2 regions of the Methylibium sp. T29-B genome follow, and region 2 is predicted to be linked to the other one. Evidence: predicted binding sites of a transcription regulator. Region 2 holds the regulator's gene; the other holds the start of a gene.

Region 1 (15,949 bases), on a different contig from region 2:
TGGCCAGCAGCGACACCGGGAAGCCGGCTGCGACGATCAGGCTGCGCATGCGGGTGCCGCTCAGGCTGCCGAGAGCCAGGCCGGTGGCCGAAGCGCAGGCGATCGCCAGCCAGAGCGGTGCGGGTGTCGAGCGCAACAGCAGGAAGAGCGCCCAGGCGGCGGCCCAGCCCAGCAACGCGGGCAGGGGCCAGAGGCGTTGCAATGCCGGCCCGCGGCGGATGCCGCTCGGGGCAACCGGGTCGGGCCGCGCAGCGGTGACCGGTGGGACGGGCAGGGCGGATGACATCGAGGGCGTCCCGGAGGGGGCCGCGAACGGAGGGGCCGGTACCGAGGGCGGCTGCCGGCGGGAGGAGATCAGTGCAGTTGGAGGGCGCCCGCCGCCTTGCCCTTGCCGGCGCGCGCTGGCGGGTTGCACAGGCCGCAGGTGAAGTGCTTGCCGATCTCGTGCGGGTGCGTGACGAAATGCCCACCGCACTTGGAGCATTCGGTCATGGTCAGCATGCCGTTGTCCACGAACTTCACCAGGCGCCAGGCACGCGTGACGGACAGCAGCGCTTCCAGGCCCTGGGCTTCGGTCTGCTCGAGATAGAGACGGTAGGCCTTGATCACGGTGTCGATCTCGTCGAGCGCCGCAACCTTGTTCAGGTATTCGTGGATGTTCAGGAACAGGCTGGCATGGATGTTCGGCTGCCAGGTCATGAACCAGTCCGTGGAGAAGGGCAGCTGGCCCTTGCTCGGCGACTTGCCCGCCACTTCCTTGTACAGGCGCAGCAGGCGCTCGTAGGACAGGTCGGTCTCCGACTCCAGCACCTGCAGGCGGGCACCGAGCTGGATCAGCGTGACGGCACGTTCGATCTGCTTGGCTTCGGTGAGGATGCTCTTGTTGCGCATGATGTCGGTCTCGCAGGGGTCGTCGGTCAGGCGGCTTCCTGATGGCGGCCAGCCATCAGGATGTTGGCGTGCAGGCGGCTGACGCTGTCGTTGGCGGCGCCCTTGCCGTGGTTGGTCAGCAGGCTCCACACCATCTCTCGTCCACGCGCATGCGGCACAGCAGCGTGTTGCCGGAGGCGATCTTCATCATCTGCGCCGGGCTCAGCAGGCCGATCAGGTCGGCCGTCTCTTCCGAGATGCCGAGGCGGAACAGGGCCTGGTCGCGGTCGGCGCGGATCAGGCTCTGCGCCAGCATCAGGTAGGACAGATTGGCTTCGCGAATCTCGATCAGGATCTGTTCGGTGTTCATCAGGGTGCTCCTCGTGCGGTTGCCGGTCGTCTTTCGCTGGTGCAGCGGGTGTTCGTTTCAGCGTGAAATGGATTGTGAAGATCGGAGATGCACAGGAACATCAGCCCAGTTCTGTGGTTCGGGTCTCGCTTATTCGACCGCCCGTGTCAGGCAACTTCCTACACGCCCCAGTAGGCAGCGCGTCGACGCGGCGGCTCAAGTGGCGGCGCGAGATGCCGATGACGGCCGTGGTGAGGAGGAAAGTGCTCTTCCCGGCCAGGCTGACAGGAAACCCGCAGCCCTCAAGTTGCCAGGACGGGCTCCGATAACCCCCACAACGGGACCAAGCGATCGGTTCCGGGGTCCGGAGTAGGCGACCGATGTTTCGTAGAGGGCACAACCATTCCGCCCCTCCCACGAGATCTGAGGATGACGTACGCCGGGCGCAGCAGGCCCTCGAAACCCGCTGTTGGAGATCGAGGGTTAGTTCACGGTGATGAGGCCCCAGGGCCGAGCCACCGAGGCAATGCCGGCGCTGCCGGAGAGTCATTTCAACCGTTCAGGAGATTCAGATCATGGCAATGTCAGTCAACACCAACATCGTTTCGCTCAATGCGCAACGCAACCTCGGCACCTCTCAGTCGTCGCTGGCAACGTCCATGCAGCGCCTGTCTTCCGGCCTGCGTGTCAACAGCGCGAAGGACGACGCCGCCGGTCTGGCGATCGCCGAGCGCATGAACGCGTCGGTCCGTGGCCTCAATGTCGCGGCGCGCAACGCCAACGACGGCATCTCGCTGGCGCAGACCGCCGAAGGCGCGCTGGGCAAGGTCGGCGACATGCTGCAACGCATGCGTGAACTGGCCGTCCAGTCGGGCAACGCCACCAACAGCGCCGACGACCGCAAGGCCCTGCAGGCCGAAGTCACGCAACTGCGCGACGAAATCGACCGTGTGGCGAAGCAGACGACCTTCAACGGCCGCAAGCTGCTCGACGGCTCCTTCACCGCGGCGGCCTTCCAGGTCGGCGCCGGCGCCGGCGACAACATCACGGTCGGCAGCCTGACGAACGCATCGGCCAGCAACCTGTCGAAGATCACCTACGCCGAAATCTCCAGCGGTGACCTGGCGAAGGACGACACCGACATCACGACGCTGGACGCGATCGCCGACGGCGACCTGCAGATCACGATCGACGACGGCGGCGACAACGAACTGGTGGTCGAGGTGGGTGCGATCGCCCAAGCGAGCTCGGGCTTGGAGCGTCTGGGTCAGGTGGCCGAGGCGATCAACCGCAAGACCAGCGACACCGGCGTGTCGGCCTACCTGGTGGCCAATGACGACGGCACCTACAAGCTCGACATCAAGGCCTCGCGCCTGGATGCCGACGGTGCCCCGCTGTCGGTGGAGTTCACCGGCTTCGATACCACGACCACGGGTCTGGACGAAGGCGACGTGCCCGCCGCGGTGACGGATGCCATTGGCATCGACGCGCTGAGCATCGAGACCGAATCGGATGTGTGGGTGTCGATCAAGAAGATCGACAGCGCACTGGACCAGGTGAACAGTGCCCGCGGTACCCTGGGCGCGATCCAGAGCCGCTTCGAGAATGCGGTGTCGAACATCCAGATCCAGGCGGAGAACACCGCGGCCTCGCGTGGCCGGATCATGGATGCCGACTTCGCGTCGGAAACGGCCAACCTGTCGCGCTCGCAGATCCTGCAGCAGGCCGGTACCGCCATGGTGGCCCAGGCCAATCAGCTGCCGCAGCAAGTGCTGTCGCTGCTGCGCTGATCGGCCTCCCGCGGCGGCCTCCGGGCCGCCGGCCCCGGGATCCTCGGGCCCCGTCCGTCAGGACGGGGCCTTTTGCTTTCCGGGGCCGAAATGCGCCGGAAGTCGGCCTCTTTTCGATCCATCGTCACCCCCGCAGGTCACCAAGAATGGCTACACCGAACAGGTAAGCCGGCTTCGGGCCGGAGATCCTCGATTCTTCAAGGAGCATTTCCATGGCCCAGACCATCAACACGAACGTCATCTCGCTGAATGCCCAGCGGAACCTGAACACCAGTCAGTCCTCGCTGGCCACCTCGATGCAGCGGCTGTCGTCGGGTCTGCGCGTCAACAGCGCGAAGGACGATGCCGCCGGCCTGGCGATCGCCGAGCGCATGAACACCCAGGTGCGCGGCTTGAACGTCGCGGCGCGCAACGCCAACGACGGCATCTCGCTGGCCCAGACCGCCGAAGGCGCGCTGGGCAAGCTGGGCGACATGCTGCAGCGGATGCGCGAACTGGCGGTGCAATCGGCCAACGCCACCAACAGCGCCGACGACCGCAAGGCGCTGCAGGCCGAAGTGAACCAGCTGCGCGACGAGATCGACCGTGTGGCCAAGCAGACCAGCTTCAACGGCAAGAAGCTGCTCGACGGCTCCTTCACGGCGGCGACCTTCCAGGTCGGGGCCAACTCCGGTGATGCGATCACCGTCGGCAGCCTGACCAACGCCACCGCGGCGGTGCTCTCGAAGATCACCTACGCCGAGGGCGCGAGCGCCGACCTGACGCTCGACGGCACGACCATCACGGACCTGGCCGCGATCGCCGACGGCGACCTGCAGATCACGATCGACGGCGGTGGCGCGAACGAGCAGATCGTCGAGGTCGGCCCGATCGCCGAGGCCAGCACCGAAACCGAACGCCTGGGCCAGATCGCCGAGGCGATCAACCGCAAGACCACGGACACCGGCGTCTCCGCCTACTTGGTGAAGAACGACGACGGGACCTTCAAGCTCGACATCAAGGCATCCAAGCTGGATGCTACTGGCGCCGCGCTGGCGGTGGAGTTCACCGGCTTCACCACCGCGACGACGGGTCTGGACGAAGGCGACGCGATCGCCGAGGTCGCCGACGACATCGGCCTGAGCGACTTGAACATCGAGACCGATTCCGCCACCTGGGTGTCGATCAAGAAGATCGACAGTGCGCTCGACCAGATCAACGGCGCACGCGGCACGCTCGGCGCGCTGCAGAGCCGCTTCGAGAACGCGGTGTCGAACATCCAGATCCAGGCCGAGAACCTGTCGGCCGCGCGTGGCCGCATCATGGACGCCGACTTCGCGATGGAAACGGCGAACCTGTCCCGCGCCCAGATCCTGCAGCAGGCCGGCACTGCGATGGTGGCGCAGGCCAACCAGCTGCCTCAGCAGGTGCTGTCGCTGCTCAAGTAAGACGCCTTCCGGCGACCTGCTTCGGAGAGCCGCGGCTGTCCGGTGCCTGACGGCGCCGGGCCCGCGGCTTCAGTTTTCTGCGCGAGCGCCGATAGCCCCTCATCAATCCGTCCGGACTCAGCATGGCCATCTCTTCACCCGGTCTCGGCAGCGGCCTCGACGTCAGCAGCATCGTCTCGCAGCTCGTGGCGCTGGAGCGCAAGCCGCTGGAGAAGATGCAGACCGCGGCGACGTTCATGCAGACCCAGGTCTCGGCCTACGGTCAGTTGCAGAGCCTGGTGTCCGCCGTCGGCGACGCTGCGAAGGCGCTCGCCAAGCCCACCCTGTGGCAGGCGGCGTCGGCAGGCACCAGCGACGCCACCTCGGTCGCCGCCACCGCCAGCGCGGGCGCCGCCATCGGCAGCTATTCGGTCAGCGTCTCCCAGATCGCACGCGCGCAGAGCCTGGCCTCGGCGGTGTTCACCGCGCCGACCGACGTGGTCGGTGCCGGCAAGATGACGATCGAACTCGGCGGCTACAACGTCGCGAACGATCCGGCGTTCACCCCGAAGACCGGATCGACGACGCTCGAACTCGAGTTCGCGGAGGGCACGACGCTCGAGCAGGTGAAGACGCAGATCAATGCGGCGAACGCCGGGGTCTCGGCGGCGATCGTGCGCGACGCGAACGGTGCCCGCCTCACGCTGACCAGCACCACGACCGGACTGGACAGTACCCTGCGCGTCGCCGTCAGCGACGCCACCGGGGCGCTGACAGGCCTGGCCTACGACCCGGCCAGCGGTGCCAACCCGATGACGCAGACGCAGGCCGCGGTCAACGCCCTCGCATCGATCAACGGCCTGGCGATCGAGTCGCCCACGAACCGCCTGACGGGCACGCTGGACGGCGTGACGCTCGATCTCGTGAAGGTCACCACCGCACCGGTCACCGTGAACGTCACGACGAACACCGGGACGATGCGCGACGCGATCAAGAAGTTCTCCGACGCCTACAACGCGCTCAACACCTACCTGGTCACGCAGACCAAGTACGACGAGGAGAACAAGATCGGCGGCACCTTGCAGGGCGACAGCGCCGCCGTGGGGCTGCGCAATCAGTTCCGCGCCATGCTGCGCCAGGACAGCGCGGCCTCGGCCGAGCTGACCCGCCTGTCGGACATCGGCTTCAACGTGCAGCGCGATGGTTCCATCGTGCTCGACAACGCCAAGCTCGACGCGGCGCTCGCGAAGCCGGCCGAGCTGTCGAAGCTCTTCACGACCAATGACACGGCGAACCCCGCGTCGACGGGCCTGGGTGTGCGTTTCCAGAAGCTGGCCGACATGTCGACCGGTACCGACGGCGTGATCGCCAGCCGCAATGCGGGGATCAAGGCCCGCCTGGAGCGTAACAAGGACGACCAGGAGAAGGTCAACGACCGTGCCGACCGCATGCAGGTCCGGCTGACCCAGCAGTACACGGCGCTGGACACCCAGATGGCCAAGCTGACCGCCCTGTCGACCTACATGACGCAGCAGCTGACCGGCCTGTCCAACCTCTACAACAAGAAAGACTGAGGTCGTTCCCGATCCGCGCATTCGCGGGGTCGGTTGAAACGCAGGGCGATTTCGAGTGTGTGGCGCTCAAGACCGGGCGCGCAGCGGCCGATAAACACTCAGCCCCACTCGAATGCCGGACCTTCAGTCATGTTTGCCCAGAGCAGCCCCTACTCGCCGTCGCGCCACCACGCCTCCAGCCAGGCCTACAACCTGGTCGGCGTCGAGACCGGCATCGGCGGCGCCTCGCCCCACCAGCTGGTCGCGATGCTGTTCACCGGATTGCTCGATGCCGTGGCGCGTGCGCGCGGCGCACTGCGCGACGGCCAGATCGAGCGCAAGGCGCACGAACTGAGCCGGGCGGTCCGCATCGTCGAGGAAGGACTCAAGGGCGGGCTGAGCCCGGCCGGCGGCGCCCTGACCGAGCAGCTGTCATCGCTCTACAGCTATGTCAGCACGCGCCTGATGCAGGCCAACCTGCGCAACGACGATGCCGCGCTGGCCGAATGCGTCAGCCTGATCGAGCCGCTGCGCGATGCCTGGTCGACGATCCGCGCCCAAAGCGACATGCCGGCGGTTCGCTGAGCGTCCCGACGACGATCCATCGACAAGGAAGTTTTTCGATGAGTACGCCATTGCTGAACTACTACGAGGCCATCGAACGCGCCAGCGAGCAGATGCTCGAGGCCGCGCGCGGCGGCAACTGGGACCAGGTCGTGAAGCTCGAAGGGGCCTGCGCGGTGCTGATCAATCAGCTCAAGCAGGCTGCGGCGACCCGTGAACTCGGCGCGGACGAACGCCAGCTCAAGACCCGCATCATGAAGCGCATCCTCGTCAACGACGCCGAGGTCCGTACCCTGGCCGAGCCCTGGCTCGAGGACCTCGATCAGCTCCTGGCCGGCCGGCCGAAGATGCTGCACTGATCGAAACCGAACCCGACTCCCATCAGACTGCTGCCGAGAGAATCCGAGCGATGGAAACGCTGCCGATGCCGCTGGAGGCCATGAGCGGTTCTCCACATGGCCTGGGTGAATTCAGGGTGAGCGCGCCGGCCGAGGTGTTCAGCCTGCTCAAGCAATGCGCCGACGGCAACGTGCTGTTGAGCCTCAGCTCCCCGGAGGGCGCCGCCTACACGACCACTGTGTGGGCACTGGACCCGGCGCGGGGGCTGCTGTGCCTGAGTGCCGACGGCGGCGACATCAAGCTCCAGCGCCTGCTGGAGAGCGAGGAGGTGGTCGCGGTGGGCTACCTCGACAGCGTCAAGCTCCAGTTCGACCTGCACGACCTGGTGCTGGTGCACAGCGGACGCGCCAGCGCGCTCAATGCGCGCTTCCCGCGCGAGCTCTACCGTTTCCAGCGACGCGGCAGCTACCGCGTGCGGCCGCTGCTCAACACCAGCCCGACCGCCACGCTGCGTCATCCGGCGCTGCCCGACATGCAGCTGAGCCTGCGGGTGCTCGACGTGAGCATCGGCGGCATTGCGCTGTTCCTGCCCGACGATGTGCCGCCGATCGAGCCGGGCGTGCAGATCGCGCAGGTGCAGGTCGATTTGGACGGTGACACCCGCCTGCAAAGCGGCCTGATCGTCCACCACGTGACACTGCTGCACCACGAGTCGCGCGGCGCGCGGCTGGGCTGCGAGATGCTGAACCTCGGCGGCGAAGGCGAGCGCGCGCTGCAACGCTACATCGACCAGACGCAGAAGCGGCGGCGCCTGCTCTCCTTGTGACGGTCCTGCAGGCCGCTCGGCCCGGAGGCGGGGCGGGCACCCGCCCGTGTTTTCCACAGTCGGGACAGCCTGTCCGACAGCCTCCTTGACCTTACACTCCGTGACAGTTGTCCAGGCCTCCTGCCTGGCCGAGCAGTTGCTGTCCGAGCCCGTGCCTTTGGTCACTCCCGCTGCCCTTCCTGCCCAGCCGCCACCGGTGAGCGCTGCCGACGCCGTGGTTCTGTGGCACGGCTTTCTCGACACACTGAACGATCCCCTGCTGATGCTCGACGCGCAGGCGCGCGTGCGTTTCGCCAACACGGCCGCCCTGAGGCTGTTCCCGTTCGAGCCGGGCATGCCGCTGGAAGATCTGCTGCCGGTGATCGACGGCGGTCTGGTGTCCTGGGTCCTGGATGTGCTGGAGGGCCGGGCAGACGAGCTGCTGAGCAGCTTTCCCGATGCCGCGCTCAGCCAGCTCAGCGCCCAGCGCTGGGCCCTGCGCCTGCCGCCAGCGCGGCGCGAGCGCGTGGCGGCCGCGGTGCAGACCGCGGCGGAACCGCTCGCCGAGGTGCGCCGGCTGTACTGGCACTCGCCGTTTCCTGCCATCCTGGAAGACGGCCACTTCCGCATCGTCGACGTCAACCAGGCCTTCGTCGACTACACCGGCTGGTCGCGCAACCGCCTCGTCGGCATGGACACGCTGACGCTGGTGCCGATCGAGGACCACCTGCTGTGGGAATCCACCCGCGACCCGCCGGCAGGCGCTGAACTGCCGGCGCTGATGGAGCGCCGTCTGGTCGACGCGCAGGGGCGTGACCGCTGGTTCCGCGGGGCGCGGCGTCAGGTCACGGACACCGAGGGCCGTGCACTGTGCCTGACGGTGATGCAGGACTGCACCGCCGAGAGGGCGGCCCGAGAGCGGGCGGAGCGTTCACTCAGCGAGCTCGATCAGTGGTTCGAGCTCAGCCCGGTCGGCATGCTGGCCTTCGACGGCGCCGGCCTCGTGCTGCGCAGCAACGCCGTTTTCGAGGCCCTGGTCGGTCGGGTGCCGGTGCTGTTGAGCGAGGCTCCCCCGGGACTGAACGACCTGCTGGGCTGGCATGGGCCACGCAGCCTCGGTGCGCTGCAGCCGGGTGGCGAGGCCGCCGAGCGGCGCGGCTGGGTCGCGGCCTTGCCAGGGGCGCGCTCCCGCTCTCCCCGCCATCTGCGGGCGAGGGTGCGCTGCACCGATGCCGTGGCCGGTAGCGAGCCGCGCTACATCGCGGTGATCGAGGATCTCAGCGCGGAGCAGGCGCTCGATCTGGCGCAGGCCCAACTCGGGGCGCTGGTCGACGCGGCCGGCGTCGGCGTGGCGCTGCAGAGCGTCAGCCGCGATCTGGTGCTGTCCGATTCACTGCCCGAGTTCGAGCGGCTGCAGCGGGCGCTGCGCGCCGGCGAGGCGGCTCAGGCGCGCTACGCGATCCGCCATCCCGAACTGGGCATGCGCTGGCTGCTCACGCGCGTGTCGCCACGGCCGGACGGGGACGGCGACCCCTCGGTGGTCACGCTCGACGTCACGGAGCAGGAACATAGCCGCGCTCGCAGCGAGGAGCTGCTGCGGGAGCTGAGCAGCATCCTCGAGAGCTCGAGTGCCGGCATCGCCTTCCTGCGCGGCAACACGTTGGTGCGCTGCAATCGCAGCTTCGAACGCATGCTCGGCACCACCTCGGGCGCCGTGGCCGGGTGCAGCGTGCGCGAGCTGTTTGCCGGCCAGCCGCAGGCGCGGCTCGCGGTGGAAGACGCCGAGCTGGCGTTGCTCGAGTCCGGCGTCTACGAGACGGAGATCGAGATCCTGCTGCCGCAGCACGAACCGCACTGGGTGTCGCTGGCGGCGCGCCGAATCGGCCCCCCCGGCCCTGACGCCGAGGTGGTGGCGGTGCTGTCCGACATCACGCGCCTGAAGCGCCAGCAGGCGCAGTTGGAGCGTCTCGCCGACGAGCGCGAGCGCACGGAATCGGCCATGGCACAGCAGGCCGAACTCACCCGGGCCATCCTCGACTCGGTGTTCGTCGGCATCGTCACCGTGGGGCAGGGGGGCATCGAATGGATGAACCGTTCGGCGCGCCGCATGTTCGGCGGTGATCTGGCCGATTTTCAGCACTTCCCCTTGTGCTGCGTGGCGACCAGCGATCCTCAACACCCGTTCCGCCAGGTCGAAGCGCGGCTGGCGTCGCCCGACCTGCGCACCGAAGCCGCGGCCGGCAGCTTCGAGTGCCGCGTGCAGGCGCGCGACGGCCGAGCCTTCTGGGTGGTCGGTAACGTGGTTCCGACCGGCGATGCCGAGCAACCGCAGCTCACGTATGCGCTGCTCGACATCGACCGCCGCCGCCGCGCCGAGGCGCGCAGCGCGCAGGCGCAGGCCTCGCTGCAGCGGGTCATCGACCTGGCGCCGTTGGCGATTGCCCTGTTCGATGCGGCCAGCGGCGAGTTGCGGCAGGCCAATCCGCAGGTTGCCGCTGCAGCCGGCCTGCCGGGCGAGATGCTGGTCGGCCGCCGGCCGGAGGAACTGCCGTTGCCGATCGGTGGTGACGTGATCCGCGCCGACCTGCAGGCGGCGCTCGACGCCGGCCAGGGCGGTGATGTCACGCTGCGCGAGTACCGCTTCGAGCATGAAGGGCGCCCGCTGGTCTGGGAGGCACGCTACCTGCCGCTCGGGCAGCCCGGCGAGGTCCCGGACGAGGTGCTGCTGGTGGCGGTCGATGTGACGGAGCAGCGTGCCGCCCAGGCGGCACGCCTGGAGGCTGCGATCGCGCAGCGCGAGATGCTGGTGAAGGAGGTCCATCACCGCATCAAGAACAACCTGCAAGGCGTGGCCGGCCTGCTGACGCAGATCGCCCAGCGGCGCCCCGAGGTGGCGCCGGCCATCCACGAGGCCGTGGCACAGGTGCAGGCGATCGCCCAGGTCTACGGCCTGCAGGTGGGCTCGCAGGGGCCGGTGCAACTGGCCGGCCTGGTCGGCGCGATCTCGACCAACCTGCAGCGCGGCAGCGACCGGACCATCACCGTGGAATTGCCGGACGGCGAGGCGCCGCGCTGGGCCCTGCCCGAGGCCGAGGCGATCCCGATCGCGCTGACGCTCAACGAGCTGCTGGGCAATGCGCTGAAGCACGGCAACGGCGCGGTCGAATGCCGGCTCGTCAGTGCGGCCGAGGAAGCGCGCATCGAGATCCGGAACGAGGGGCAGTTGCCCGAGGGCTTCAGCCTCGACCGGGTGGCTGCGGGGGTCTACGGACTGGGACTGGTGCGGGCGCTGCTGCCGCGGCGTACCGCCACCTTCGGCCTGGCGCCGGATGCCGGCGGCGTGCTGGCTTGCGTGAGCCTGCGTCCGCCGGGCCTGGTATCGCTGGAGCCGCGGTCGACGAACATCGGTGTACTTTCATGAGCAAGACCGGCACTCGTGCGGATCAGGGCGCGGTCACGGCCATCAAGGGGAATCATTCTTGAGCAGCAAGGGCAAGATCCTCGTCGTCGATGACGACAGGCTGGTGCTGGCGACGCTGACGCACGGCTTGTCCGCGGCCGGCTATGCCGTGGTCGACGCCGACAACGGCGACGACGCCATCCTCGAGGCGCGCACGCGCCGGCCGGACCTGGCCCTGCTCGACATCCGCATGGAGGGCAAGAGCGGATTCGACGTGGCCGCCTACCTGCGAGAGCACGGCAGCGTGCCCTTCATGTTCCTGTCGGCCTTCTCCGACGCGGCCACGGTGGCGCAGGTGCGGGCCCTGGGCGCACTGGATCACCTGATCAACCGGTCGACATGCGGCAGATCCTGCCGGCGGTCGAGGCGGCGTTCAAGCGCATCCGCGGCGGGGTCGAACCGGTCGCCGAAGTCGGCGCGCCGCGTCCGCGCGATCCGCTGTCCGATCCGGTGGCCATCGCGGTCGGCGTGGTGATGCACCGGCACTCGCTGCCGCGTGCCGTGGCGCTGGAGCGGCTGCGCCGGCTGGCGACGCATCACGGGCGGTCGCTGGAGGCCGAGTGCGAGCAGCTCCTGGCCGCGGTCGAGCTGTTGTCGGCGCCTGCGGCGCCGTGAACCGAGTGGCCGTCTTGGCGTCGATCGTTTCAGGTGGACAGGGTGAAGTAGAAGCGGGCTCCGCGGTCGACCTCGCTTCCGCCCAGATCTCGCCGCCATGGCGTTGCACGATGCGCCGCACCGACGCCAGGCCGACCCCGGTGCCGGCGAAATCGCTGCTGCTGTGCAGTCGCTGGAACACGCCGAACAGCCGATCGATGAAGCGCATGTCGAAACCGGCGCCGTTGTCGGCCACGCAAAACGCACTGTGCTCGCCTTCGACCACGCGGCCCAGTTCGATCCGGGCAACGTGGCGATGGGCGCTGTATTTCCAGGCGTTGCCCAGCAGATTTCGAGCACCACGCGCAACAGGGTCGGATCGCCGGTGACCAGCAGGCCGGGCGCGATGCGGACATCGACGCGGCGTTCGGGCGCCTGGCGCTGCAGATCGTCGATCACGTAGCTCGCGAGTTGCGACAGGTCGACCGTCTGGCGCGCCAGAGGCAGCGCGCCGAGTCTCGACAGCGCCAGCAGCGCGTCGATCATGCCGTTCATGCGGGCTGCGGCCCCGAGTACGCGGTCAAGGTGGTCGTTGCCGACGCGATCGAGCAGGCGACCGTAGTCCTCCTTGACGATCTTCGTGAAGCCCTCGACCACCCGGATCGGTGCGCGCAGATCGTGCGACACCAGCGTGCCGAACGACGCCGCATCCTCGTCCGCACCCGCCGGCGACGGGCGTGGGGGCGTCAGGAGCGTCGCGCTCCCCTCGTGGCCAGCGAAGCGGCCCGAGGCGTCGAGGCACACGCATGCCTTCAATCGCCAGCGTTGCAGCGGCCCGCCGCCAGGCGCCGCGAGCCCGACCTCGATGGCCTGGAAATCGGCTTCCGACTCGAGAGCCTGGCGCAGGCCGGGCATCGACGTCTCGTCGAACAGCTGCCAGAACGCCTGACTGTCGCGGCCGGCGTGCAGCGCATGGTCGGCAGGCAGCGCCGTCGCGCGCAGCGCGGTCAGGCGGTGCTGTGCGTCGGTGCGCCACAGCGGGCCCTCGATCAGGCCGAGCAGGCGTCGCACGCGGGCGCGCTCGTCGCGCAGTGCAGCGGCGTCTCGCCGCTGGCGCTGTTGCCACGCCAGGAGACCGAGCAGGACGCCCAGTGCCAGCAGCGCGCCGACCAGCAACAGCCCGAAGGCATGCCAGGGCAGACCCTCGGCAGCGTCGAAGGCAGCTCGCGCGTCGACCGGCAGCAGCAACGCGCCGAGTCCGATGCCCGAGGCTTCCGCGATCCGGGACGGTGCACGCCTGAGGTCGTTGTCAATCGAAATCATGTGATCGATTGTAGAAGTCGCATCCGTGAACGATTGCCGCAGCGGGGCCTCGGCGTCGCGACGGCTCGCCAGCACCCGACAGGAGGGACGGCGGCGGCTTTGCGCGCGGCACCGGGCCACGCCACACTTGCCGACATGCGCACCTGCTCGATCCGCGCCGTCGGCCAACCCGGACGCGAGACGTCCACATCGACACGGCGGGTTCCCGGGTCGGGGGTGGCTCGATGAGCAACGAGCACGTCGACTCGCAGTTCGAGCGTGCCGCGGCCGAGGCGCGCGCCGCGGTCGATCGCCGGGTGCTGCGGCCGCTGCGCGATCTGGCGGTGGCGCGCAAGCTCGCGTTGATCGTGTTCCTGCTGGTCGGCGTGGTCGTCGGCCTCGTCTACCTCAGCAAGCTCAGCTCCGACATCCTGTCCGGCGTGCGCGCCTACGTGGCCGGGGACGGGCTGTGGGCCAAAGGCAACCGCGACGCGGTGTTCTACCTGGTGCGCTATGCACAGACCCACGAGGAAGCTGATTACCGCCAGTACGCGGCGGCGTTGTCCGTGACGCTGGGGGACCGGCAGGCCCGACTGGAACTGGAGAAGCCCGATTTCGACTACGACGTGGCGTATGCGGGCTTCCTGGCAGGGCGCAACCACCCCGACGACATCGACAGCCTGATCTGGTTGTTCCGGACCTTCCGCAATCTGAGCTACATGGACCGGGTGATCCAGCTCTGGACCCGCGGCGACGAGGAAATGGCGCTGCTGCGCAGCTACGGCGACACCATCCGCACGCAAGTGCTGAACGGCAGCCTGAGCCCGGCGCACGCTGCCCTCCTGGTCGGCGAGATCGAGGTGCTCAATCGCCGCCTCGTGCCGATCGAGGACGCCTTCTCCACCGTGCTGGGGGAGGCCAGCCGCTGGATCGCCCAGCTGTTGTTCGCTCTGATGCTGGTGACGGCCTGCGGTTTGCTCACGTTCGGGCTGGTGGTCGCCGGCTATCTGACGCGCCGCATCAACCGTCAGATCGACGGGCTGCGCGACGGGGCGTTGCGCATGGCGGACGACGACTTCGAGCAACCGGTGGAGATCGTCTCCGACGACGAACTGGGCCGGCTCGCCGCCACTTTCAACAGCATGCAGGCCCGGCTGCGGGAGCATCGCAGTGCCATCGAAGCCAGCGCCGCCGAGTTGCAGCAGGCCACGGCTGCGGCCCAGGCGCTGGCGCTGCAGGCCGAGACGGCGAGCCAGGCGAAGAGCCAGTTCATGGCGACGATGAGCCACGAGATCCGCACGCCGATGAACGGCGTGCTCGGCATGACCGAACTCCTGCTGGGCACCGCGCTCGATTCGCGGCAGCGACGCTTTGCCCAGGCGGTGTACCGCTCCGGCGAAAGCCTGCTCGAGATCATCAACGACATCCTCGATTTCTCGAAGATCGAGGCCGGCAAGCTGGAACTGGCGCCGGCCGACTTCACGCCGCGAGCCCTGGTCGAGGACGTGTTGGAACTGTTGGCGCCTCGGGCGCAGGAGCGCGGGCTGGAGTTGAGCTTCCGGGAGGAGCCCGGCCTGCCGCCGGCACTGCATGGCGATGCGCTGCGGCTGCGCCAGGTGCTCACGAACCTGGTCGCCAACGCGATCAAGTTCACCGAGCATGGCGAGGTGGTCGTCGAGATGCGCCGGGTCGAGCCGACCGCGGCAGAGACGGCCCTGGCCACCGGGGACCGGCTGTGGGTCGAGCTGTGCGTGCGGGATACCGGGATCGGCATTCCCCCCGAGGCCTTGTCACGGCTCTTCATTGCCTTCAGCCAGGCCAGCAGCGGCATGGCGCGACGCTACGGCGGCACCGGTCTGGGGCTGGCGATCTCGCGCCAGCTGGTCGAACTGATGTCCGGATCGATCACGGTCCGCAGCCAGCCGGGGGTGGGCTCGCGGTTCTGCGTTCGGCTGCCCCTGATGCCGGCCTCCAGCGACGTCGATGTCGACATGCTCGAACTTCATGACATGCCTGCCCTGCGCGTGCTCGTCGTCGATGACAACGAGACCAACCGGACGGTGCTCGAAAACTTGCTCGGGGCCTGGGGCATGGAGGTCGTGGTGGCGAACGACGGCGTGCATGCGCTGGAGCGGCTGCATGCGGAGCGCGATGCCGCACGCAGCTTCGACATTGCGCTGATCGACATGCAGATGCCGCGGCTCGATGGCCTGCAACTGGCCGACCGGATCTCGGCCGAGCCGGACTTCGCGGACGTGAAGCTGATCATGCTGTCGTCCGTGAGCTCGCCCGACGACGCCAAGCGGGCGCAGGCCGTGGGCTTCAAGCGCTTCGTCAACAAGCCGGTGCGGAAGGCCGAACTGCGCCAGGCGATCCTCGGCGTGTCGGGTGTTGCCGGTGCCGGCGGCGGTTCGTCGCGCAAGATCGGCGCCCATATCCTGGTGGTCGAGGACAATCCCGTGAACCAGGAAGTGATCGGGCAGATGCTGCGCCACTTCGGTTGCCGCGTGCAGCTCGCCTCGTCGGCGCTCGAAGGGCTGCGTGCTTTGTGTGCCGAGCGCTTCGACCTGATCATGATGGACATCCAGATGCCGGGCATGGACGGTGTCGAGGCGCTCGGCTGGTTCCGCCGAGGGCCTGGCGAGCGCTTCGCCTTCCGCACTCCACCCACCACGCCGGTGGTCGCGGTGACCGCCAACGCATTGGGGGGTGACCGCGAGCGATTCCTCGGCCTCGGATTCGATGAATACCTTTCCAAACCCTTCCGGCAAAGCCAGTTGCACACCATGCTGTCACAACGCCTGAACATTCCCGACACCGGGGCGGGAGAGCTGACGCCGGCTCCGGCCGAGCCAGCGTTGGCTGGAGCTCCGGCGAGCCCCCCTGCGGCGACGGCCGGAGCTCTGGATGCCCAGGC
Region 2 (15,949 bases):
TGGCCTTTGCCGAGCGCGTGCGCGACACCGCGCACAGTGGCATCACCGATGTGGTGAACATCGGCATCGGTGGCTCCGACCTCGGGCCGCAGATGGCGGTGCCCGCGCTGCAGGCCTACACGCAGGCCGGCCTGCGCAGCCATTTCGTCTCCAACCTCGACGGCCACGAGCTCGCACCGCTGTTGACGCAGCTGGATCCGCAAAGCACGCTGTTCATCATCGCGTCCAAGACCTTCACCACCCAGGAGACGATGGCCAACGCCGAGACGGCCAAGGCCTGGTTCCTGGCGCGCGGTGGACGCGACATCGCTCGCCACTTCGTCGCGACCACCACCAACGTCGACGCCGCGGTGGCCTTCGGCATCGACACCACCTTCGGCTTCTGGGACTGGGTCGGCGGCCGCTACTCGCTGTGGTCGGCCATCGGCCTGCCGGTGGCCATCGCGCTGGGTGCCACGCACTTCCGCGCACTGCTGGGCGGCGCCCATGCGATGGATCGCCATTTCGCGACGGCGCCGCTGGAGCGCAACCTGCCGGTGCTGCTGGGCCTGCTCGACGTCTGGTACCGCAACTTCCACGGGCTGACGAGCCGCAGCGTCGCGCCCTATCACCAGGGCCTGCGCCGCCTGCCGGCCTATCTGCAGCAGCTCGAGATGGAGAGCAACGGCAAGTGCGTCGACCGCGACGGCGAGCCGCTGCCGTTCGCGACCTCGCCGGTGGTCTGGGGCGAACCGGGCACGAACGCTCAGCACGCCTATTTCCAGATGCTGCACCAGGGCAGCGACGTGATCCCGGTCGAGTTCATCGCCGTGCGCGATACCAGCCATGCGCACCTCGATCTGCCGCCGGCCCTTCAGCCATTGCTGGCCGAACAGCAGCGCAAGCTGCTGGCGAACTGCCTAGCGCAGTCCCAGGCGCTGATGGCGGGCAAAAGCGAGGCACAGGCGCTGGCCGAGCGGGCCCCGACGGCCGCAGCCGACATGCCGCGCGACGTGCTGGCGCGGCACCGCAGCTTCCCAGGCAACCGACCGAGCACCACGCTGCTGCTGGAGCGCCTCGATCCGGCTGCGCTGGGCGCGCTGATCGCGATGTACGAGCACCGCGTCTTCACCAGCGGCGTGGTGTGGGGCATCAACAGCTTCGACCAGTGGGGGGTCGAGCTCGGCAAGGCGATGTGCAACGAACTGCTGCCGCGCCTGGATAGCGGTGACGCGAGCGGACTCGACGCCTCGACGGCCGGTCTGCTGCGGAAGCTGCGCGCGTGACGCGTCCGGCCGTCGTCTTCGACTTCGGCGGGGTCGTGTTCCGCTGGCAGCCGCTGGCGCTGCTGCAGCAGGTGCTGCCGCAGCACGCCACCGACGACAGTGGTGCACGCGCGCTGGCCGAGCGCATCTTCCAGGGCTTTCGCCCCGGCAGCGACTGGGCCGGGTTCGACCGCGGCAGCCTCGATGCCGACGCGCTGGCGGCGCGCATCGCCGTGCGCACCGGGCTGGCCACCGCCGAGGTGAGGGCGGTGATCGACGCGATCCCGCCCCACCTCGAGCCCGAGCCCGGCACGGTGGCGCTGTTGCGAGCGCTGCGCGACGCCCGGCGGCCGCTGTACTACCTGTCGAACATGCCGGCGCCGTATGCGGACCACCTCGAGCGCCGGCACGGCTTCCTGGCGTGGTTCGAGGCCGGGCTGTTCTCGGCGCGCATCGGCCTGATGAAGCCCGAGCCAGCGATCTTCCGGCGTGCCGAGCTCGACTTCGGCATCGACCCGGCGCGCAGCCTGTTCATCGACGACCACGCCGGCAACATCGAGGCGGCCCGCGCCGCCGGCTGGCGCGCGCTGCACTTCACCGGGCCGGCCGACTGCGAGGCGGCGCTGCGCGAGCAGGGCTGGCTCTAGGATCCGTCAGCGTGGCGTGCCCAGCCAGCGCTCGGCCAGCCGCACCCACAGCGTTGCCCCGAGCGGGATCAGGTCGTCGTTGAAGTCGTAGCTCGGGTTGTGCAGCATGCAAGGGCCCAGGCCGTGTCCGCCCTCGCGGTGCGCGCCGTCGCCGTTGCCGATGACGAAATAGCAGCCGGGCCGGTGCTGCAGGTAGTAGCTGAAATCCTCGGCTCCCATCGTCGGCTCGAACTCCAGCACGTTCTCGGCGCCCACCACCTCGGTCATCACCGACTGCGCGAATGCGGTCTCCGCCGCATGGTTGATGGTGGGCGGATAGTTGCGCGAGAACTCGAAGCGGCAGCGCGTCTCGAAGGCCGCGCAGGTGGCGTCGGCGACGGTCCGCATGCGCTGCTCGATCAGGTCGAGCACCTCGGTCGTGAAGGTGCGCACGGTGCCGCGGATCTCGCAGCTGTCGGGCACGACATTGGTGGCCTCGCCGGTGTGGATCATCGTCACGGAGATCACGCCGGTGTCGAGCGGGCGCTTGTTGCGCGTGATGATGGTCTGGAAGGCCTGCACCATCTGGCAGGCCACCGGGACCGGATCGACACCGAGATGAGGCATCGCCGCGTGCGCGCCCTTGCCCTGGATGGTGATGCGGAACTCGTTGCTGCTCGCGAACACCGGGCCGGTCTTCAGCGCGAACTGGCCGACCTTCAGCCCAGGCCAGTTGTGGGCGCCGAACACGGCCTCCATCGGAAAGCGCTCGAACAGCCCCTCCTTGATCATCTCGCGCGCGCCGCCGCCGCCTTCCTCGGCCGGCTGGAAGATCAGGTAGACGGTGCCGTCGAAGTTCCGGTGCCTGGAGAAGTGCTGGGCGGCCGCGAGCAGCATCGCGGTGTGACCATCATGGCCGCAGGCGTGCATCTTGCCGGCGTGGCGGCTGGCGTGGGGGAAGGTGTTGTGCTCGGTGATCGGCAGCGCGTCGATGTCCGCACGCAGGCCGATCGCGCGGTCAGACGAGCCATTCTTGACGATGCCGACCACACCGGTCGTGCCCAGCCCGCGATGCACCGGGATACCCCAGTCACCCAGGTCCGGGCGATCACGTCCGCGGTGCGGCGCTCCTCGAAGCACAGCTCGGGGTGGGCGTGCAGGTCTCGGCGGATCGCGGTGACCGCGGCACTGTCGGCGAGGATGGATTCGATCAACTGCATCGGCGTCTCCCCAGCGGGCGAAGATTCCACCTCGCATGGTAATGCCGCGCCCGGCGACGCAGCCGCGACAGGGTCGTTCTGCAGCCTCCGCCGGCACGAGGCACACTCCATGCCGGGCCGGCCGAGACGCGGGCGGCAGGGAGGACCGCGATGAGAGGACGAAGCTTTGTCGGTGCCGCCGTGGCGTTCGGGGCGCTGGCCGCCGGCAGTGCGGCGCTGGCCCAGGTCGCCAATTACGGCTTCCTGCGCAACACGCCGATCAGCCGCTTCAACGAGCAGGATTTCAAGCTCTACCGTGCCGCCGTCACGCAGGCGCTGGCCGCGCCCGAACTGGGCGTGCCGGTGACCTGGCGCAACGACCGCAGCGGCAGCGAGGGGAGCGTCACGGCGCGCGAGGGCGAGCGCGCGGGTTGCCGCGTGGTGGTGATGGAGAACCGGCACAAGGCGCTCAGTGCCCGCAGCGAGCAGCAGCTCTGCAAGGTGGACGGCAAGTGGAAGGCGACGGCGGGCTGACCCGCAGCGTGCGCGGCGCCTGCCCGCACGACTGCCCCGACACCTGCGCGTTGCGCGTCACGGTGCGCGATGGCCGCGCGGTGAAGGTCCAGGGCGACGCCGACCACCCGACCACCCACGGCGCGCTGTGCACCAAGGTCTCGCGCTATCCCGAGCGCACCTACCACCCCGAGCGCGTGCTGCACCCGCTGCGGCGCGTCGGGCCCAAGGGCGCCGGGCGCTTCGAGCGGGTCGGCTGGGCCGAGGCGCTGGACGTCATCGCGACGCGCCTGCAGGCGATCGCTGCGCGCGACCCGCAGGCCATCGTGCCGTATAGCTATGCCGGCACGATGGGCTTGGTGCAGGGTGAAAGCATGGCCGCGCGCTTCTTCCACCGCCTGGGGGCCTCGCTGCTCGACCGCACCATCTGCGCCAGCGCCGGCGGCGAGGCGCTGACGGCGAGCTACGGTGCCAAGGTCGGCATGCACGTGGAGCACTTCGCCGAAGCGAAGCTGATCCTGATCTGGGGCAGCAACAGCATCGCGTCGAACCTGCACTTCTGGACCTACGCCCAGGCGGCCAAGCGCGCCGGCGCGAAGCTGGTCTGCATCGATCCGCGCCGCTCCGAGACCGCCGACAAGTGCCACCAGCACCTTGCGCTGCTGCCCGGCACCGACGGTGCGCTGGCGCTCGGCCTGATGCGCGAGCTGATCGTCAACGACTGGCTCGACCATGACTACATCGACCGCCACACCGAGGGCTGGCCAGCGCTGCGCGAGAAGGCACTCGCCTGGACGCCCGAGCGCACCGCCGCCGTCTGCGGCCTGGACGCCGAGCAGGTGCGTGGCCTGGCGCGTGACTACGGCGGCACACGGCCGGCCGCGATCCGCCTCAACTACGGCATGCAGCGCGTGCATGGCGGCGGCAACGCGGTGCGCCTGATCGCCACGCTGCCCTGCCTGATCGGCGCCTGGCGGCATCGCGCCGGCGGGTTGCTGCTGTCGAGCAGCGGCTGGTACCCGATCGACCACGGCGCCCTGCAGCGGCCCGAGCTGCTGGGCGCGCGCCGTCCGCGCACGATCAACATGAGCACCATCGGAGACGACCTGCTGCGCGAGAGCTCGGCCGGCTTCGGCCCGAAGATCGAGGCGCTGGTGGTCTACAACAGCAATCCGGTCGCGGTGGCGCCCGAATCGCCCCAGGTCGTGCGGGGCTTCGCGCGCGAGGATCTGTTCACCGTGGTGCTGGAGCACTTCCTCACCGACACCGCCGACCACGCCGACTTCGTGCTGCCCGCGACCACGCAGCTCGAGCACCTGGACGTGCACCGCAGCTACGGCCACACCTCGGTGCTGATCAACGAAGCGGCCGTCGCGCCGCTGGGCGAGGCGCTGCCCAACACCGAGATCTTCCGGCGCCTCGCCGCGCGCATGGGCTATGTCGACCCCTGCTTCGGCGACAGCGACGAGGCGATCGCCCGCCAGGCCTTCGGCCGCCACGTGCGCTTCGACGAGCTGCGTGAACACGGCTGGGTCCAGCTGCCGCTGCCCGAGGCGCCGTTCGCCGACGGCGGCTTCCCCACGCCGAGCGGGCGCTGCCGCATCGACGCGCCCGGCTGGGGCGTGCCCGACCACGTGCCCAACCACGAGTCGGCGCAGAGCACGCCCGAGCTCGCTGCGGCCTATCCGCTGGCGATGATCTCGCCGCCGGCGCGCAACTTCCTCAACTCCAGCTTCGTCAACGTGAAGAGCCTGCGCGACATCGAGGGCGAGCCGGTGCTGGAGATCCACCCGGGCGACGCGGCGCCGCGCGGCATCCACGATGGTGCGCTGGTGCGTGTCTTCAACGAGCGCGGCCAGTATTGGTGCAAGGCCGTGCTCAGCGAGCGGGCGCGCCCCGGTGTGGTCAACGGCCTGGGCATCTGGTGGCGCAAGCTCGGCGTGCGCGGCAGCAACGTGAACGAAGTCACCCACCAGAAGCTCACCGACCTCGGTCGGGCCCCGAGCTTCTACGACTGCCTGGTCGAGGTGCGCGCGGACTGAGCAGTCCGTCACGCGGCCGATGCGTCGCGTGGAAGTCCGGTCGCTGGCCAGCGCGGTGGCATGTGTCTTGCCACATTGCCGCGTCACCAGAACGTTGGGAATCCGTCTTGAAACCTGCTGTCCGTCGGGCCGCGCGTCCTCTCGCGTGCGCCGTCCTGCTCGCGAGCCTCGCGGCCGCCTCCCGCGCCGCCGACCCCACGACGATCGAACAGCTGAAGTCCGGGACCGACATGGTCTGGATGATGGCCGCCGGCGCCTGGTGTTCTTCATGCAGGCCGGCTTCGCGCTGCTGGAAAGCGGCATGAGCCGCGCCAAGAACGCGATCAACGTCATCATGAAGAACTACTGCGACACGTGCTTCGGCGCGGTCGCTTTCTGGGCCGTGGGCTTCGGCCTGATGTTCGGCGCCAATGCCAGCGGCTGGATCGGCACCGACCGCTTCCTGCCGCACGCGATGCCCGAGGCCGACTACGGGCTGCTGTTCTTCCAGATGATGTTCGCCGCCACCGCCGCCACCATCGTCAGCGGCGCGATCGCCGAGCGTGCGCGTTTCTGGGCCTACATCGTCAGCTCCGTGCTCATCACCGGGCTCATCTACCCGGTGTTCGGGTCCTGGGCCTGGGGCTCGCTGTTCTCCGGCCAGGGCTGGCTGCGCGAGATGGGCTTCATCGACTTCGCCGGATCGACCGTCGTGCACTCGGTGGGCGGCTGGTCGGCGCTCGCTGCCGTCCTGGTGATCGGGCCCCGGCTCGGACGCTTCGGACCCAACGGCGAGGCGCGCCCGATGCTCGGCCACAACCTCACCTCGGTGGCGCTCGGCGGGTTCATCCTGTGGCTGGGGTGGTTCGGCTTCAACGGCGGCAGCACCGCCGCGGCCACGGTGGGCATCGGCAAGATCGTGCTCAACACCCACCTGTCCGGCGCGGCGGGGGCGATCGGCGCTTTGGCGATGCTGGCGCTCGGCCGCCAGCCGGTGCTGATGACGGCGGCCGTCAACGGGAGCATCGCCGGCCTGGTCGGCGTCACCGCGGGCTGCCACGTGATGGAGCCGGCCTATGCGCTGCTCACCGGCTTCGTGGCCGGCGGGCTGAGCGTGCTGGCCGGCTGGCTGCTTGAGGCGGGTCGCATCGACGACGTGGTGGGAGCCGTCTCGGTGCATGCGGTCGGCGGCGTCTGGGGCACGCTGGCGGCCGGGCTGTTCAAGCACGACGCGATGTTCGACCTGCGGCAGCTCGGCGTGCAGGCGATCGGCTGCGGCGTCGCCTTCGTGTGGTCCTTCGGCACCGCGCTGCTGATGTACTGGCTGCTGGCCCGCAGCATGGGCCTGCGCGCCAGCACGCTCGACGAGCAGCGCGGCCTCGATTTCACCGAGCACTACGAGATCGGCTACCCCGAGTTCCAGCAGGACGCGGTGCACCGGGGCAAGCGATGAGCGGCGGTGCGTCGACGATGGCAAGCCGCGACAACGATCCGGTCACTGTGCGGCGTGCGCTGGCGCACGCGCTGGCCGAGTACCTGGAGGCGCCGCGCGTGCGCGACGCGGTGATGCTGTGGTGCCAGCAGTTCCAGGGGCGCGGCGCGCTGTTCCTCGGCCTGAGCCGCTACTGCCGGCAGATCGCCGACGGCTTCGGCCTGGCCGGCAAGGAAGCCGAGCTGCACCTCAGGATCTTCCGCGCGCTGCAGAGTGACCCGCGGCGCCTGCCGGACGATCCACTGTCCTCGCAACCCTTCGAGTCCACCGAGCCGGGCAGCCTGCCACCGGGCTCCGTCGCCCCGGTGGCGCCGCGGCTGGGCGAGGGGGTGGCGGCCCTGCAGGCCTTCTTCGCGGCGATCGAGGCCCAGCTCTCGCGCGATCTGCCGGTCGGCCTGACGCCGGCGCGCGTGCGCCGCGCGCTGATCCGCCACGCGGCCAGCCTGCCGCGACCCCAGCAGCACGCGGCGTCGCTGTGGTGGAGCGGGCAGGTGAGCACGCTCGATGGCGACTGGCCGGCCGGCGGCCATGGCACGCTGCTGATCAACGTGATGTACGTGGCACTCGCCGAACTGCTGGGGCCGGTGCGCGCGGACGCCTGCTTCACGCAGGCCGTCGACCGGCTCGAGGCCAGTGGTGTCCCGGCGCTGACCGGCATCCGCCGCTACCTGTAGCGCCCGCCGACCTGTCCGCATGGAGCCGTAGACTGCGCGCCATGCTGCTGCGCGCCCGGTCCTGGTGGTTCTCTCTTGTCGCGGTCGGCGCTGCGCTGGCGCTGCTGGGCGGCTGCGGCAGTGTCGCCTACCTCTCGCAATCGGTGCAGGGCCACCTCGGCGTGATGCGCGCCGCGAAGCCGGTCGATGACTGGCTGGCCGACGCCGGCACGCCGGCCGTGCTGCGCGAGCGCCTGCTGCTGAGCCAGCGCATGCGCGACTTCGCGGTCCAGGAGCTGGGCCTGCCCGACAACGCCAGCTACCGCCGCTATGCCGACCTCGGCCGGCCCGCCGTGGTGTGGAACGTGGTCGCGGCGCCCGAGCTGTCGCTGAGCCTGAAGACCTGGTGCTTCCCGGTGGTCGGCTGCGTCGGCTACCGCGGTTACTTCGACCGCGGCGCGGCCGACGCGCTGGCCGCCGAGTTGATGTCCCAGGGCCAGGAGGTCAGCGTCTACGGTGTGCCCGCCTATTCCACGCTCGGCAAGCTGCCCGGTGACTTCCTTGCCGACCCGCTGCTCAATACCTTCATCGGCTACCCCGAAGGCGAGCTGGCACGGCTGATCTTCCACGAGCTGGCGCACCAGGTGGCCTATGCGAAGGACGACACCGAGTTCAACGAAAGCTTCGCGACCGCGGTCGAACGCCTCGGCGGCGAGCGCTGGCTCGCGCAACGGGCCGACGCTGCGGCGCGCGAGGAGTACGAGCGCTTCGATGCGCGCCGCCGCGACTTCCGCACGCTCGTGCTCGCCACCCGCACGCAGCTCGACGCGCTGTACCGCGGGCCCGGCAGCGAAGCCGACAAGCGTGCCGGCAAGGCCGCGTTGATGGCGGAGATGCGCGCCGAGCACGCGCGCCTCAAGGCCGGTCCGTGGGCCGGCTACGGCGGCTACGACGCCTGGTTCGCGCGGGCCAACAACGCCAGCCTGGGCGTGCAGTCGGCCTACAACGCGCTGGTGCCGGGCTTCGAGGCACTGTTCGCCGCCGAGGGCAGCGACTTCTCGCGCTTCTACGCCGAGGTGCGGCGCCTCGCCAGCTTGCCGCAGGCCGAACGCCGCGCCACACTCGGAGCCGGCCGTCAGCTGCCACCGCCCTGAACCGAACCGAGTGTCTCCATGCCCGACATCGCCCTGCATCGCCCCCACCAGCTCGGCCTGAAGCGCGCCCGCGAGATCGCGTGGAAATGGGCCGAGGACGCCGAAGCCAAGTTCGGCATGGAATGCACGGTGGAGGAGGGCGATGACGAGGACGTGGTGCACTTCACGCGCAGCGGCGTGAACGGCACGCTGCTCGTGCGCAGCGATGCCTTCGAGCTCGCCGCGAAGCTGAGCTTCCTGCTCGGCGCCTTCCAGAAGACCATCGAGGGCGAGATCGAGAAGAACCTCGACGGCCTGCTGGCGGCGGAGCACAAGCGCGCCAAGGCGCCGGCTGCGGCGAAGAAGGCGGCGCGCAAGAAGACCTGACAAGGTCTGCACGTTTCATACGGCCTGTATGCGAGCGCTGAGCGGGCGCCGCGCCGGTCCACTGTGTTGCGTTCATGTCCCCCGAGCCCGCCCTCCGGCCGGGCTCTCCTCCTCTACTTCACTCCACACAGCGGCCCGTCACGGCGCTTCAATACACCGCGGTGTGCTGGGGTTGTGAAGCCTTCGCGTGCCGCGGTGGTGCGTGCGACCAGGGCATCGGGTGAATGGCGAAGTGAGGTAAAGGAGGAGCGGTCGGCCCGCGGGGCCGGCCCCGGGGGACACGAACGCAGCCGTTCACCCGATGCCCTGGTCAGCAGCGCTCACACGCTGCACATGCCAAGCGCGACTCCCTACTTCAGCGACTCGATCAACTCGATGTAATCCTGCTGCGCAGACTCGCCGGCGGTGCCCTTCAGTTCATTCCACGCGTCCCACTTCGCGCGACCCACCATGTCGGAGAAGCCGGGGCGCTTGCCGTCCACGTCGCCGGCGGTTGCCTGCTTGTAGAGGGCGTAGATCCTCAGCAAGGTCTGGTTGTCCGGCTTCTCCGGCAGGGTCTTGGACGCAGCGACGGCGGCATCGAAGCGGGCTTTCAGATCGGCCATGGAGCGCTCCTCGTGGGCAGGGGACAGCAGTGAAAATCAGATTGACGCTGTCGATCTTACCGAGCATCGTCGCGGCCAAAACCCGAGAACAACCCGAGGAGACCCTTGATGGCCACCGCCACGCCGGAGCGCATGTCGCGTGTCGATACCGCGTGGCTGCGCATGGACAATCCGTCCAACCTGATGATGATCCTGGGCGTGTGGCTGCTCGAGCCCGGCGTGTCGCATGCGGCGCTGTGCCAGCGCGTCGAGGAGCGCCTGCTGAAGTACAAGCGCTTCCGCCAGAAGGTGGTGGAGGACGCGATGGGCGCGAGCTGGGTCACCGATCGCAGCTTCGACCTGCAGCGCCACGTGCGCAGCGAGCGACTGGCGCCGCGCAAGGGACAGAGCCCGCGCCAAGCGCTGGAGGCGCGGGCCGCCGAGCTGGCGACCACCCCGCTCGACCCGGCCCACCCGCTGTGGCAGCTGCACCTGATCGAGGACTACCCCGACGTCGAGGGCCGGCGCGGCAGCGCGATGATCGCGCGCATCCACCATTGCATCGCCGACGGCATCGCGCTGATCTCGGTGATGCTGTCGATCACCGACGGCGGCAAGCCGCCGCCCGAGCGCGCACAGAAGCCCGACGACGAGAAGGACTGGCTGAGCGATGCGGTGCTCAAGCCGATCACCGACGTCGCGATCAAGGCCATCGGCCTCTACGGCGACGGCGTCGCCAAGTCCGTCGAGCTGCTGTCGAAGCCGCAGCAGCCGTTGTTCGGCTCGGTCGAGATGGCGCTCACCGGCGCCCAGATCGTCAAGGACGTCGCTGCGCTCGCGCTGATGCCCGACGACTCGCCGACGCGGCTCAAGGGCAAGCCCGGCACCAGCAAGCGCGTGGCGTGGTGCGAGCCGATCCCGCTGGACGACGTGCGCTCGGTCGGCAAGGCACTGGGCGCGTCGATCAACGACGTGCTGCTGGCCTGCGCCGCCGGTGCGATCGGCGGCTACCTCGAGGCAAAGGGCGACGACCCCACCGGCCAGGAGATCCGTGCGATGGTGCCGGTCAACCTGCGGCCGCTGGAGAAGGCGCATCAGCTGGGCAACCGCTTCGGCCTGGTGCCGCTGGTGCTGCCGATCGGCATCGCCAACCCGGTGCAGCGTGTCTACGCGGTGCGCCGCCGCATGAACGAGCTCAAGGGCAGCTACCAGCCGGTGCTCGCGTTCGGCGTGCTCGCCATCGCCGGGCTGCTGGTCAAGCCCGTGCAGCACGCGCTTCTGAACCTGTTCGCCAAGAAGGCGACGGCGGTCATGACCAACGTGCCCGGCCCGAAGGAGCCGCTGAAGTTCTGCGGTGCCACGCTGCGGCAGACCATGTTCTGGGTACCGCAGTCGGGCGACATCGGCATGGGCGTGTCCATCCTCTCCTACGGTGGCGGCGTGCAGTTCGGGCTGATCACCGACTCCACGCTGTGCCCGGACCCCGAGGCGATCATCGAGCGCTTCGCACCCGAGTTCGAGAAGCTGCTGCTGGTGACGCTGATGCTGCCGTGGGGCGAGTGAGGACGCCTCACGCACGCCCGGCGGTGGCGGTCACGGCGGCGTCGGCAGGCCGGCCAGGTAGCGCTCCGCCAGCGTCCGGTCGATGAAGCGCCGGGCATCGTCGACGTCGAAACGCTTGCCCTCGACCAGGCCCTCGGCGTACTCGAAGAAGGGCGCGAACAGCCCGCCCTGGTCGACCGGCGCACGCAGCGCGAAGCGCGGCTGGGCGCTGCCGATGCGGCGCCAGGCGGCGCGCACCTCGGCCCAGAACGGCTCGGTGCGCTCGAAGTAGGTCTGGCCGGCGCTGAAGTCGTGGCCGGTGATGCGCTCGTAGCGCGCCACGCCGTACTCGCGCGCCAGATAGGGCAGCGTCGCGCGTGGCCGGCCGCCATCGCCGAGCGCGAGCTTCAGGTTGTTCTCCTCCTGCACCCAGCCGCCGGGCGTGATGGTGTGGCGGTTGCTGCCGACCAGCACCTGGTAGTCGCTGCGGACGCTGAACTCGCGCCGCGGCAGCGGGCGCCAGGTCTCGTCGCTGATCCAGGTGGAGAAGCTGTCGCCGTGCTGCCAGCGCCCGCGCGCCGCGTAGCGCGGCGAGTCGTCGACCTGCAGCACGCTCTGCACCCAGCTGCCACTGCGTTCACCGGCCGGTACCGGCCGGCGCACCCAGGTGTTGCGGCCTTCGTAGGCGAGCAGGCTGTCGGCCTCGTAGCGCCACTCCTGCCGCCAGTGCCGCACGACGATGGGCTCGCTGACCTGGCCGTCCTGCATCTGCACCCGCATCACCAGGATGTGCTGCAGTGCGATGAAGTCGCCGCGGTCCTCGGACACGAACACCTGCTCGGTGCCCCAGCTCTGGTAGGGCGCGTCCGGCTTCAGCGCGGGATCGAAGCGCAGCACCTCGAGGAAGTCGAAGCTCACGCGGTAGGGACCGGCCATCGCGAGGATGGCGCGGCGGTCGCGCTCGCGCGCGCTGAGACCGGGCTCGCGCAGCCGCTTCCAGGCCTCGCTGGCCGCGGTGTCGAGCTCGACCGGCACGCCGCGCGTGCTGGCGCCGCGCGGCTTCAGTGCCGCCTCGCCGAGCGGCCAGGCGAAGATGAACTGGCTGGGTGCGGCGGCCGGAGCCGCCTCGGTGTAGGCCGCAGCGGCCCAGGGCAGGGTCAGCAGCGCAAGCAGGAACAGCAGTGCGGGGGACTTCTTCATGCGGCGCATTCTGTGCGCGTTCGCGCCGCCGGCCGCAATGCACCTGCCGAATGTCCGGGCTTGGCGCTCGCCCATGAAAAACGGCGCCCCGGGGCGCCGTCCTGCATGGATCGGGTCAGGCTCAGAACTGGAAGGCCAGCCGCACGCCGCCCCAGTGGCGACCGTTGACGGTGACCGGTGCCGCGGCTTCCTTCATCAGCACGAAGTTGCCGCCGCCCATGTCGCGCCGGTAGGTCTGCAGCAGGAAGGGCCGGGTGTTGCGCGCCGACGCGAGGCCGGTGCGGTCGTTGAAGATGCGGCGGTAGCGGCTGTTCGCGGTGTTCCACACCGGATCGTTGCTGCGCTGCGGGTTGCAGTACTGGCGGTTGTGCGTGGCGACGTAGCCGTTGCGGTCGACCGCGATGCAGTAGACGACCTTCTGGTTCAGCGTCAGCAGGCGCTCCTGCACCTGCGGGAACAGCCGGTCGGCCAGCGCGACGAAGCGCGTGGTGTGCTGGGCCGGGTTGGTGCCGGGCACGGCCTGGTAGTTCTCGTCGAACAGGTCGGCGACGGCGATGGTGTTGGTGCGCAGCGCGTCCTCCAGCAGCTTGCTGATCTGCGAGGCCGCCTCCTGGACACCGCGGATGTAGGGCGTGTCGTCGGTGTCGATGCCGCAGTCGGCCACCACTTCGATCATGTTCTCGCTGACCTTCAGGAAGGCTTCGCTGCGCGCCGTGGCGCTGCCCAGCGTCTGGCTGGAGCGCTGCATCTCGCGGTCGATCGCGGCCATCTGCTCGTTCAGGCCGTCGCAGATCGTGCGGCTCTGCACCGCCGCGGCGCTGATGCTGCCGACCCCGCCCTGCACCTCGGCCAGCGCCCGGTGGAAGGCGCCTTGCGGCGCCTCGCCCTCGCGCAACTGGATCTCGCGCGCCAGCGCGCCGACGCGCTGGTCGAGCTCGGCCACGGTGCTCATGATCTGCTTCGACGAGGCCTCGACCTTGGCCGACAGGTCCTTCACCGCGTCGGCCACGACACCGAAGCCGCGTCCGGCCTCGCCGGCCCGGCCGGCCTCGACCGAGGCGTTGAACGCCACCAGGCGCGTCTGCAGCGCGATCTGCGTGATCTGTCCGGCCGCGGCCGCCACCTGGCGCAGCGTGTCGACGATACCGCCCACCTCGGTGCCCACCTGCTCCACCGCGGCGCGTGCGCGCTCCACGGCCTTCAGGCTCTCGGTGGTGGTGGTACCGATGCCCCTTGCGCGCGCTGCACCTCGCCCAGCTGGCTGCCGAGCGTCTGCAGTGCCTGGACCTGGCGCTGGTTGACCTGGTTGCTGTCCTCGATCAGGCCGCGCACCTCGGCCGCGTCACGGCCGAGACGGGAGGCCGCCTGGGCGATGCTCTGCACCGCCTGGCGCAGGTCGGGAGCTGGCGCCGCGACGGGTGCCGGGTCGGTGGCAGCGGCCGCGCTCGGGGTCTTCTTGAACAGGCTCAGCATGGTTGTCTCGTGCTCGCTTCTTTTTGGGGTTCAGTGGTCGCGCAGCTTGGCGCGCAGGCGCGCGATCGACTGGCTGTGCAGCTGGCAGACGCGCGATTCGGTCACGCCCAGCACTGCGGCGATCTCCTTGAGGTTCATGTCCTGCTCGTAGTACATCCCCATCACGAACTGCTCGCGCTCGGGCAGGGTCTTGATGGCCTCGATCAGCGCCAGGCGCATGCGATGGTCCTGCAGCAGGGCCACCGGGTTCTCGTTCTCGTCGGCCACGTGGCGGTCGAGGAAATCGTTGTCGCCATCGTCGCCGGACATGTCCTCCAGATAGACGAGCTGCGTGCCGCGCACCTTGCCCAGCAGCTCCTGGTAGTCGGCGAGCGACAGGCCCATCTGCTTGGCGATCTCGCTCTCCGCCGGCGCGCGGCCGAGCTGCTGCTGCAGCTTGTGCACCGCGACCTCGATCTCGCGCTGCTGCTTGCGGTTGCCGCGGCTCATCCAGTCGCTGCCGCGCAGCTCGTCGAGCATCGCGCCACGGATGCGCTGGGTGGCGAAGGTCTCGAACTGCACGCCCTGCGCACTGTCGAAGCGCGACATCGCGTCGGTGAGGCCGATCAGGCCGACCTGGATCAGGTCGTCGATCTCCACGTTGGCCGGCAGCTTGGCAATCATCTGGTGCGCAAGACGACGCACCAGCGGGCTGTACTGCTTGATCATGGCGTTCGTTTCGAGGCGACCGGTGGCGGTGTACATGTCGGGCTCCAGGCGGTGTTCGGCGGTTCGTTCGGTCTTCGATCGGGGATTCAGCGCGACCGCGGCAGGCGCGAGCCCAGCGACGGCAGCGCGGAGCGTGCGCCGATCTCGCCGGCCAGTGCGCCGAACACGCTGTCGCTCACGGTGTGCGGCAGTGCGCAGGCGAGCTGTTCACGTGCCAGGCGCTTCAGCCGCAGGCTCGGGCCATCGGTGGGCGCCTCGGCCGGGTCGACGGCCACCCAGTCGTGCAGCGTGGCCCCCAGGAAGTCGTCGGCGCAGCGCGCCATGCGTTCGGCCACCTTGGCCGCGCGCGGCGAATCGGGCGGGGCGCTGAACAGCAGGTCGTGCGTCAGCAAGGCGGCGCGCGTCGCCAGCAGCTTGATGGCCGCATAAGCGTGCGTGACGCTGTCGGGCTGCTCGTCGCACAGGACGATGGGGCGCACCGTGGCCGCCTGCAGCTCCTGAACGCGACGCGCGAACAGACGGGCCAGTTCGGCAGCGCTGGCATGCACCAGCAGCACATCGATGTCGGGAGCGGCTTCGGAAATGGCGTCGAGGAAGCCGGAGGTCGAGCCGCTCGCATCCACGAAGCGCAGCGTCAGGCCGCCGGCAGCGAGGTAGCTCACGTGCGGGCTCAGCGTCTCCACGCCCTCTGCGAGGTCGAAGCTCGCCAGCTCGGCTGGTGCGCGGGCGTTCTCGCCGGCGTCGACCACGAGCGTGCGCAGACCCTGCTCGGCGTAGGCGCTGCACAGGCGCTCCAGCAGGGCGCCGCCGAAGGCGATCTTCGGGTTGGACACCACCGGGATGCAGCGCATCGTGCGGCTCACGAACAGGCGGCGCAGGCCCTGGGCCTGGTCGGCCGGTGCGGGGTGGGTCGGCAGATCGTCGAGCTGGTTGTACCAGCTGTCGGTGGCGGGGCGGCAGGCGCGGCGGGGCAGGTCGGTGGACATGGCGGCAGCGGGGTCGTCGGGATCGGGAAGCTCAGGCGCGGCCGGCCGGTACGGGGCGGCGTTCCGTCATCTGCGGCGTGGCGAACACCAGGTTCATCTCGCTCGCGTCGAAGTTGTAGGCCGGGCTGCCGGTGGCGCGCAGCGCGCGGTGCACCAGGGCCTGACCCGACAGGCGATGCCAGTCCTCG

The links. Region 2 encodes FliA, which starts transcription of late flagellar genes. Its sites were predicted from a motif close to CTAAAGTTTNNNNNNNNNNNGCCGNTA; they were not measured.
Region 1: a site for FliA is predicted at 1,521-1,547, ahead of Y694_RS01270 (flagellin). Genes of this name have one in related genera too.

Annotation. Positions count from the first base shown of each region.
Region 1 covers NZ_AZSN01000004.1:147-16,095, forward strand. The annotation lists partial or broken gene Y694_RS01255 (class I SAM-dependent methyltransferase) at 1-286, opposite strand, end outside; gene flhC (flagellar transcriptional regulator FlhC) at 355-891, opposite strand; partial or broken gene flhD (flagellar transcriptional regulator FlhD) at 918-1,240, opposite strand; gene Y694_RS01270 (flagellin) at 1,795-3,009, shown strand; gene Y694_RS01275 (flagellin) at 3,222-4,436, shown strand; gene fliD (flagellar filament capping protein FliD) at 4,559-5,989, shown strand; gene fliS (flagellar export chaperone FliS) at 6,119-6,553, shown strand; gene Y694_RS01290 (flagellar protein FliT) at 6,592-6,891, shown strand; gene Y694_RS01295 (flagellar brake protein) at 6,942-7,697, shown strand; gene Y694_RS22275 (PAS domain S-box protein) at 7,894-11,097, shown strand; gene Y694_RS23025 (response regulator) at 11,156-11,611, shown strand; gene Y694_RS25275 (ANTAR domain-containing protein) at 11,587-11,751, shown strand; partial or broken gene Y694_RS26990 (ATP-binding protein) at 11,876-12,079, opposite strand; partial or broken gene Y694_RS26995 (hypothetical protein) at 12,298-13,053, opposite strand; gene Y694_RS01315 (response regulator) at 13,278-15,949, shown strand, end outside.
Region 2 covers NZ_AZSN01000032.1:5,058-21,006, reverse strand. The annotation lists gene pgi (glucose-6-phosphate isomerase) at 1-1,265, shown strand, start outside; gene Y694_RS07625 (HAD family hydrolase) at 1,262-1,891, shown strand; partial or broken gene Y694_RS07620 (M20 aminoacylase family protein) at 1,898-3,090, opposite strand; gene Y694_RS07615 (hypothetical protein) at 3,241-3,603, shown strand; gene Y694_RS07610 (molybdopterin-dependent oxidoreductase) at 3,582-5,624, shown strand; gene Y694_RS07605 (ammonium transporter) at 5,893-7,056, shown strand; gene Y694_RS07600 (hypothetical protein) at 7,053-7,769, shown strand; gene Y694_RS07595 (aminopeptidase) at 7,811-8,902, shown strand; gene Y694_RS07590 (polyhydroxyalkanoic acid system family protein) at 8,921-9,268, shown strand; gene Y694_RS07585 (acyl-CoA-binding protein) at 9,619-9,873, opposite strand; gene Y694_RS07580 (wax ester/triacylglycerol synthase family O-acyltransferase) at 9,982-11,415, shown strand; gene Y694_RS07575 (DUF6607 family protein) at 11,446-12,594, opposite strand; gene Y694_RS07570 (methyl-accepting chemotaxis protein) at 12,716-13,789, opposite strand; gene Y694_RS25590 (hypothetical protein) at 13,795-14,067, opposite strand; gene Y694_RS07565 (RNA polymerase sigma factor FliA) at 14,098-14,811, opposite strand; gene Y694_RS07560 (antiactivator of flagellar biosynthesis) at 14,862-15,761, opposite strand; gene Y694_RS25585 (hypothetical protein) at 15,793-15,949, opposite strand, start outside.